Regions from separate parts of the Bacillus cereus group sp. Bce041 genome, predicted to be linked through region 1. Evidence: riboswitches for the same ligand, from Rfam matches in the RefSeq annotation. Region 1 holds a riboswitch; each other region holds the start of a gene.

Region 1 (2,204 bases):
ATTAGTTCTTTTCCTAAGGATAGCGCTTGTTTCTTAGCTTGAATTCTTGTTTCTTTATTTTCTATTTCATCTAAATCTGCTACATGAGCTAAACCAATTGTTCTACGAATTAGTTCACATCCGGCAAATCCAACAGCATCAGTAAAGATATTTTGCAAAATAATTGGTAACCATTGTTTTTCTTTCGTATATGCTTCTACACCTTCTCCAATCCATAACTTTGTAAAAGTCTCTACAAAATAACTCCACGTCTTTTCTATATGGAAAAATAGTACACTTCTCTTTTCTTCTTCTCTAGATAACGCATTTAATAATAGATTTGCAATAAATTGACCTATGTCAAACCCAAATGGGCCATATGTCGCAAATTCTGGATCAATCACTTTCGTTTCAGAAGGTGACGAAAAAATACTACCAGTATGTAAATCACCATGAATAAGAGTTTCTTTTCTTGTTAAGAACTTATATTTATATTGTGCTACTTTTAGTTTTAAAGTTTTATCACTCCAAAGTTCATCAACCACGAGCTGTAAATCTGGCTCATAATCATTTGTATCATAATGCCCAAACGGATCTGTAAACACTAAATCCTCTGTAATTTTACATAGGTCCGGATTTACAAAGGTACCTTCTAGTATCCTCTTCTCTTCTGACTGTAAACCAAAATCTGAAGTGTAAAATAAAACATGTGCTAGAAAACGACCAATATGCTGGGATAAAAGCGGATATTCTTCTCCGTCTATTAATCCTTTTCTTGTAATTGTTAGTCTTGATAAGTCTTCTATTACCGTTATCGCTAACTCTTCGTCATGACTGTACACTACTGGAACATAATCCGGTACATACTGCGCAAAAATTTGTAATGCCTTGCTTTCAATCGTTGCTCTTTTTATAGACAATGGCCAGCTTTCACCAACTACTTTCGCATAAGGCAGTGCTTGTTTTATTATAATGGATTTCTCTCCATCATCTAATTTGAACACGTAATTTAAGTTTCCATCTCCAATTTCATGACAAATGACATTTGCCTTCTCTTCAAAATAGCCATGATCTTTCGCATATTGTACAGCTGTTATTTCTGTTAATGAATAATATCCCATCTTCTTCTCCCCCTTTTTAAATTCAGAGGTTTTTCTAACATAGAAAAACCTCTTTCCACTAAGAAAGAGGTTTGAAGTTTATCTTCTCCCCTCTTATCTGCCAGAAAGTTTTACTTTCTGCTGGAATTAGCACCGTGCCTTTTGGCGTAATAAACGCCCCATTTCACAATGGTATTACGGTCGGTTGCTGGGCTTCATCGGGCCAAATCCCTCCACCTGCTCTTGATAAGAGTTGTATAATTTTTTGAATTTTTAACTTTATGTTGAAGACTATACCAAGAATAAAAATCACTTGTCAACATTTTATTTGTATAATTCTGGACGGCGATCCGCAAAAACTGGAATTCCTTTACGTACTTCTTTAATTTTCTCGAATTCAAGCTCTCCAAATAAAATTGATTCCTCTTCATTCGCCTCTACTACAACTTCACCCCAAGGATCCACAATTAAAGAATGACCTGCAAACACATTATTCGGATCCTTCCCTGCTCTATTACACGCAACAACATAACACTGATTTTCAACTGCTCTTGCTTGCAATAGCAAACGCCAATGTGCTAAACGAACTAATGGCCATTCAGCTACAACAAATAATACTTTTGCCCCTTTAGCAGTATGAACACGCATCCACTCTGGAAAACGAATATCATAACAAATTGTTCCAGCGCATTCAACATCATCTAGCTTAAATTCGCCCGTACCATTACCAGCTATTAAATATTTATGTTCATCCATAAGCTGAAATAAATGTACTTTACTATATTCGTTGACTAACTGTCCTTCATTATTTACAACATACATCGTATTTGTAACGCCTTGCTCTGTTTGCTTTGCTATGGACCCACCAACAATATGTACATCATATCGCTTCGCCCATTCTATTAACTTTTCTTTCATTTCCACTCCATCCCTATCTGCAATTTCAGAAAGTCTCGTTAAATCATATCCTGTTGTCCATAGTTCTGGTAAGACGATAACATCTGGCCTTTCCTTCATAGCTTCACTTATTTTATTTTTAGCATTCTCAATATTTTTTTCTACATCTCCAAAAACAATATCCATTTGAATACATGCGACTTTCATTTTTTCAGCCCCATTCTTATT
Region 2 (2,204 bases), on a different contig from region 1:
TGATTGGTTAGTTCATTTGCTTTATTAAAATCTATATTATCAATATATATCTTCTCCCACTCATCATGTATAACCAATGCCTCTTTAAAACGTGCGTAAGCAGACTGAAAAGCTTTGCTTGCTTCTGAAACAAATCTTTCAATTTCTAACTTCTGCTTTCTTAGTTTATCTGAGTCCCAAGCAATTCCTAAATTTATATACTCTTCAACAACTCCTGGCATTTTTGGCTCAATAACATGCGGCGATGTCCCATCAACAATTCCTACTTTTAATTGTGGGATAATTACACCATCAACCGATTTATTATCAGAAGAACAATGTAAAAATTCAATATCATATCCTTTTTCAATCCATTCACGACCTATTGCCTTTATTAAAGAAGATTTTCCCGTTCCTGGGCCACCCTTTAAGATAAATAATCTGTCTAATCCTTTTAAATTCTCTTCGTATAAATTGTGAAATCCCCTAGCTGTATTACCACCAGCATAATAATTTAATACATTTCCTGTCACTGCACTCACTCCTTCGCAGCATTCTATTTACATAAGCTACAATATGCGAGCAGCTTTATTTGGGTGAATACCTATTTTGTATTGCACGCAAAAAGGAAATGAATTACAATTTAAATATCGGAAAATTCCGATTTTAAAAACTGAATACTTCTTTATCAAGAGAGGCAGAGGGACCGGCCCTTTGAAGCCCAGCAACCTCAGTTTATACAAACTGAATAGGTGCTAATTCCTGCAAAATGCAATGCATTTTGGAAGATAAAACTCAACTAGCATGTAAAGCTCATCTTTCTTGATACTGAAGGATGAGCTTTTTATTATTTGAAAAACATATATTGGAGGTATGTAAAATGAAAGTAATTGATTTATCACAAACATTTGAAAATAATATGTCTCAATTTCCTGGAACACCTAAAATACAACTAGAAGCTGTTACAAGTGTTGAAGAATCAGGATATCAAGTTACAGATTTTCATTCTGTCGTTCATGTTGGCACGCATTGTGATGCTCCTGCGCATTTTATTTCAGGCGCAACGACCATCGATCAATTACCGCTGGATCAATTTGTAGGTGAAGCTGTTCTTATAGATGTAACACATATTCAAGAGCGAAAATTACCTAAGACAGTATTGCATAATACTGACATAAAAGAAGGTGATATTGTTATTTTTCATTCTAATCTATCCACAAAATGGAATACAGAAGCTTATGAGAAGGAAGCATTTTATCTTTCTGAAGAATTAGCTAAAGAACTAGTGCGATTAAAAGTAAAATCTATCGGTTTAGATTTCATTTCTCCTGATGAAGTCACAACAGAAACATCACCGATTCATCACATATTACTAGGGAATGATATTTACTTAATTGAAAACTTAACAAATCTAGATGCTATCGAAGCAAAACGTTTCTTTTTCTCAGCAGCACCTTTAAAAATTAAAAATAGTGACGGTGCTTTCGCAAGAGCATTTGCTGTTATTTTTTAAACACAGCCTATAAAAAAAGCAAAGGCCACTACTGGTCTTTGCTTCTATATTTTCTATTTAAATTAAGAAAGAATTGTTCCACACGAGGACGCACCCAAGCTAAACAATCTATCTCTTTCTTCTTTGTGCAAGCTATCTCTTCTCCATCTACCATTTCAACAAGTTCTAGTTCTAACAGTTGCCTCGTGAATGCTAACATATTCACTTCTTCGGATGGATACTCTTCTTTTAATTTATCCTCAATTTCCCCCAATAAAAAACCGTCACGCATCATTGCCAATGCATCAATCCAAAGTGGCGGCATTTCATATTTTTCTCCTGTAATTGTATCTTTTACAATATAATTCTTTTGCTCTTTTCGAAATTGAATCGTGTGTAAACATACAGTCGAATTTAATGTTAATTCCATCATACCACCTCTTTCATAATATCTGCATAGAAAAAAGGATGCGTGTGCACCCCTTCTTATCTTTTCATAACACTACTGAACCGCTACATGAGCAATCAATCTCATGTCGATATTTTCCTCCATTATAAACGAAGTATTTTATAAAAAAAACCCTTCTTGAAACATTTTATAAAATGTTTATATTTACACAACAAGAACACTTTTCTGAAAAATCTTTTCTCCCAATACATTAAAAGGTCGGCAAAAAAATTTCTACTTTCGTTCCTACTCCTACACTACTTTGGATCGTGATACTCCCTTGAT
Region 3 (2,204 bases), on a different contig from region 1:
TTGGATTAATTCAACCATACCGCCAATTAATATAGCAAGTAATACTAACTCCATCATACCGCCCATTCCAGTCGTTACACTTTTAAAGAAACTTTCTAACGTGTAACTTCCATCTATAAGACCGATAACACCAGATAGTACAGTTCCACCAGTTAATACAATAAGTACATTCCAGCCAAGTAACGCTGTAATAAGTACTCCTGCGTACGGTAAAATCTTTATCCAATCAAAGCTATGTGCTTTAATCTGCGTGTCACTTCCTGAAGTAACTATTACTAATAGTACAATTGTAATAATAGCCGCTGGTAACACAATTAAAAAGTTCGTTTTAAACTTATCTTTCATTTCTGTTCCTTGTGAACGAACAGCTGCGATTGTTGTATCTGAAATAAATGATAAATTATCACCAAACATCGCTCCGCCAACAACAGTAGCCATTGCAAGCGCAATTGAGATATCAGTTTGACCACTAATACCTACAGCAATCGGCGCTAATGCTGCAATTGTTCCCATTGAAGTTCCCATCGCTAATGAAATAAATGCACCAATAACAAAGATTCCAGCTACGATAAATCCTGGCGGTAAAATAGTTAACGCTAAATTAACAGTTGAGTCTACTCCGCCCATTCCTTTAGCAGTTTCAGAAAATGCACCTGCAAGCACAAAAATTAATACCATAATCATGATATCCGGATTTCCTGCACCTTTAGCGAACCGCTCTACTTTCACATTAAAACTTTCTTTACGATTCATCACTAAAGCGACTCCTACAGCAATTGAAATCGCTACAAGTATTGGCAATTTATAGAAATCACCTGTAATAATTCCAGAACCAATAAATAGCGCCAAAAATATCCCAAGTGGTAATAAAGCTAAACCATTTCCTCTCGTTTCTTTCAAAGTACCATCTCTCCCTAGTTTCAACCTTTTTCTAATGAATAACAAAAGACCTCTTCCGATGAGAAGAGGTCTTATACATCTATAAGAAACGCTCTTCTCATCTTTCAAGCACATGCTTGCTGGATTTGGCACAGCACTCTGAAATCGAGTCCGCTGCCGAGGCATCGTAGGGCCAGTCCCTCCGCCTCTCTTTATAAGAAGGTTTCATATTTATTTTTTAATAATAATTTCTTCCCTAACTTTACTCGCTTACAAAACAAAAGTCAATTATTTTTTGTATAGATTTTTTTGGTAATTATACAAAAATTTGAATACAACAATCATTTTAACTTTTCGATTTCTTCTTCCAATATTGAAATCCAATAAAATTCACTATTTTTTATTGTTGCTAATATCCATTTCGTAGTGTACCAAGCTAGCTCATACTCTTCCTTCGTGACATCACCACTTTTATAAGCATCCTCTAGCTCCTCTTCATCTAATACATACACCTTACCGCTAGATAATAATACTACATCTAAATATAAATCATCAAAATACGGTAAACCACGATCGTCTATTTTATATTCTTTCGCCACATCGATATAATATTGCACTAATTTTTTCTGATCATCTAACATAGCGGTAATCGCAAAGTTTTTCCCGTCTATGAAATATTGAATCCACGTATACTGATCCGCTGCAATACAAAGTTCTTCACCATCATATTCTTTACAACTAGGCTCTCTCACCTTTTTTATATCCAGTATTCCGAGCATTCCCTCTTCCATTTGCTTAACCGTATAACTCTTTTCTATTAGTCTCTTCCACGAAGAACCGTCACCATATTTACGTTTCATTATGTCTACTCCTCTTCTATATACAGAAAAGCTCCCACATATTATGTGAGAGCTTGTTCATATTATAATTAAGCCGCTTGACCCTTTTCAGAAATCTCTTTTAAATAAGCTTGTCCTTTTTCAGCGTCATATTGACCTTCCCACTTAGACATAACTACAGCTGCTAAAGAGTTTCCTACAACGTTAACTGCTGTACGAGCCATATCTAAAATACGGTCAATACCAGCAATGAACGCTAAGCCTTCAGGTGGAATACCTACTGTACCAAGTGTCGCTAATAATACAACGAATGATACGCCCGGTACACCTGCGATACCTTTTGATGTAACCATTAATACAAGCAACAATGTAATTTGTTGTGTAATAGATAAATCAATACCGTACATTTGCGCTAAGAAAATAGCCGCAATTGCTTGATATAAAGTTGATCCATCTAAGTTAAATGAGTAACCTGTCGGAATAACG
Region 4 (2,204 bases), 190 kb from region 1:
CATCCCTAACGCCGATAAACCTAACAAATGAGATTGTAGTCCAATGACGTTATGATCTCTACACGTTAAATGCGTCAATACTGGGATATCATGCTTCGTTAATAACGCACCCATCGCCATATTAGAAACACGAGGCGATGCTAATGAATTATCTGCTAGAGTAATAGCATCTGCTCCCGCTCTTTTTAACGCTCTTGCTCCTTCAAAAAAACGCTGTGTATCTAACGTTTTCGGTGGATCTAATTCCACTACAACTGTCGTTTGTTTTTTCGCTTTCTCTGCTAGAGTGACGTGAGCCTTCGAACGTTTCTCATGCGTATGAACGACTTTCGGCCTTTGAATCGTGTCTTTTTCTATTACAGGGGTAATATTCGCAACAGCGCGCTTCATACTTTGAATATGTTCTGGAGTCGTACCACAACAACCACCCAATAACCGAATACCTTGCTCAATAAATCTCGGTGTCATCGCTTCAAAATAAGCTGGGCTTCCCTCATATACGTAACGTCCATCCACATAATTCGGGAGGCCTGCATTTGGGTATGCTGATAAATAGCCATTTTGAGGAATCGATATCATTTTGAAAGCTTCCGTCATATGAAGCGGCCCTAGTTGACAATTCAATCCAACAACATTTGCACCGTAATCTATAAGTTGCTTTAATATTTCATTGACATCATTTCCATTTTGAGTCGTACCTGCTTCATGTAACGCTAATTGCGCAACAATTGGAATATTCGTTTGCTTACGCAATACTTTAACGGCATGAAGTAATTCAAATTCATCGTAAAAAGTTTCTAATAGTAATCCATCAACCTGTTCTTCTAGTAAAGCCCCTGCCTGTTCAAGTAACATAAACTCTCTTTCCATATCAGTCGTTGTAACAGCTCCGATATGTTTCATACCACCAATTGTTCCTAAAATTGCATTTTTATCTGTCACAGATGCTTTCGCTAGTTTTACTGCCGCTCTATTAATTTCTGTAACTTGATTTTCTAAACCATACATACGTAATTTCGCCTCATTTGCTCCATACGTATTCGTTTGAATTACATCTGCTCCAGCAGCTACATATTGTTTATGAATCGATATAATTAAGTCTGGATCAGATACATTCAATTCTTCAAAGCTACTTTGCAAACCATGTGAATGCAATAACGTCCCAACCGCACCATCACCTATTACAATTCCTTTTGATAATAAATCTAGTAATTTCACGACTCTCCCTCATTTCTATCAATATAAAAACCCCCTCTTCACTTTGAAGAGGGGGACATAATCGTTCCTCCTCTTATTATGCAAAACATTCGTTTTGCAGGTATTAGCACCGTTTCAAACATTTCGTTTGAAGGTTGCCGGGTTTCACAGGGCCTTTCCCTCCACCGCTCTCAATAAGAGTTGTCTTTATTATTTTATTTATGTAGCTAAAAGGAAATGCGTTCCCCTTTTAACAATGTTTGTAAATTTTTTAATAAATTTAGCATGCACAAAAGTAAAAGTCAATGACACTTGCGGAAAAATAAAAATTATTTAAAATAAAGTTGCAATTCAGTTATATTTTATTGTAAAGTTAAAAACATAATAAAAATTTCATACGAACATTCTTATCTAGAGAGGTAGAGGGACTGGCCCTGTGACGCCTCAGCAACCATTAACATTTTGTTAATAAGGTGCTAATTCCAGCAAATTGTGAAAGATTTGACAGATGAGAAGAAGACTCTATTCAAACCGAAAGCCTTCTTCTTAGAAGGCTTTTTTTATTTTATATTCACTTAATGTTTCAATTTAAAAAGGAGGAATTTTCATATGTCAACAATCGAAACAAAACTAGCACAAATCGGAAATCGCAGTGAAACTACAACCGGAACGGTTAATCCACCAGTTTATTTCTCAACCGCTTATCGTCACGAAGGAATTGGTAAATCTACTGGCTTTGACTATTCACGAACTGGCAATCCAACTCGAGGTCTTTTAGAACAGGCGATCGCAGACTTAGAATATGGCGAACAAGGTTATGCCTGTAGTTCAGGGATGGCGGCTGTTCTCCTCGTCCTTTCTCTATTCCGCTCTGGAGACGAACTTATTGTATCTGAAGATTTATACGGGGGAACGTATCGATTATTTTCTGAGCATGAAAAAAAGTGGAATGTTCGATGTAGATACGTAAATACACAGTCTATTAAACAAATTGAGCAAGCTATCAC

What was found. Region 1 has a riboswitch for S-adenosylmethionine ahead of mtnK (S-methyl-5-thioribose kinase). Riboswitches for the same ligand answer to the same signal wherever they lie in the genome.
Positions count from the first base shown of each region.
Region 2: it holds a riboswitch for S-adenosylmethionine, as region 1 does, so the genes downstream of both, ACUN13_RS21640 (cyclase family protein) here and mtnK (S-methyl-5-thioribose kinase) in region 1, are expected to answer to the same signal.
Region 3: it holds a riboswitch for S-adenosylmethionine, as region 1 does, so the genes downstream of both, ACUN13_RS08280 (Na+/H+ antiporter NhaC family protein) here and mtnK (S-methyl-5-thioribose kinase) in region 1, are expected to answer to the same signal.
Region 4: it holds a riboswitch for S-adenosylmethionine, as region 1 does, so the genes downstream of both, ACUN13_RS02700 (bifunctional homocysteine S-methyltransferase/methylenetetrahydrofolate reductase) here and mtnK (S-methyl-5-thioribose kinase) in region 1, are expected to answer to the same signal.

Region 1 is NZ_JBQXON010000001.1:326,142-328,345, forward strand. It holds gene mtnK (S-methyl-5-thioribose kinase) at 1-1,100, opposite strand, end outside; SAM riboswitch class I at 1,191-1,332, opposite strand; gene ACUN13_RS01610 (carbon-nitrogen family hydrolase) at 1,404-2,204, opposite strand, start outside.
Region 2 is NZ_JBQXON010000007.1:135,025-137,228, forward strand. It holds gene ACUN13_RS21635 (PRK06851 family protein) at 1-512, opposite strand, end outside; SAM riboswitch class I at 662-774, shown strand; gene ACUN13_RS21640 (cyclase family protein) at 860-1,492, shown strand; gene ACUN13_RS21645 (hypothetical protein) at 1,521-1,901, opposite strand; gene ACUN13_RS21650 (ATP-binding protein) at 2,131-2,204, opposite strand, start outside.
Region 3 is NZ_JBQXON010000002.1:452,654-454,857, forward strand. It holds gene ACUN13_RS08280 (Na+/H+ antiporter NhaC family protein) at 1-900, opposite strand, end outside; SAM riboswitch class I at 995-1,100, opposite strand; gene ACUN13_RS08285 (DUF402 domain-containing protein) at 1,221-1,739, opposite strand; gene gltP (glutamate/aspartate:proton symporter GltP) at 1,808-2,204, opposite strand, start outside.
Region 4 is NZ_JBQXON010000001.1:513,217-515,420, forward strand. It holds gene ACUN13_RS02700 (bifunctional homocysteine S-methyltransferase/methylenetetrahydrofolate reductase) at 1-1,218, opposite strand, end outside; SAM riboswitch class I at 1,289-1,398, opposite strand; SAM riboswitch class I at 1,602-1,712, shown strand; gene metI (cystathionine gamma-synthase/O-acetylhomoserine thiolyase) at 1,807-2,204, shown strand, end outside.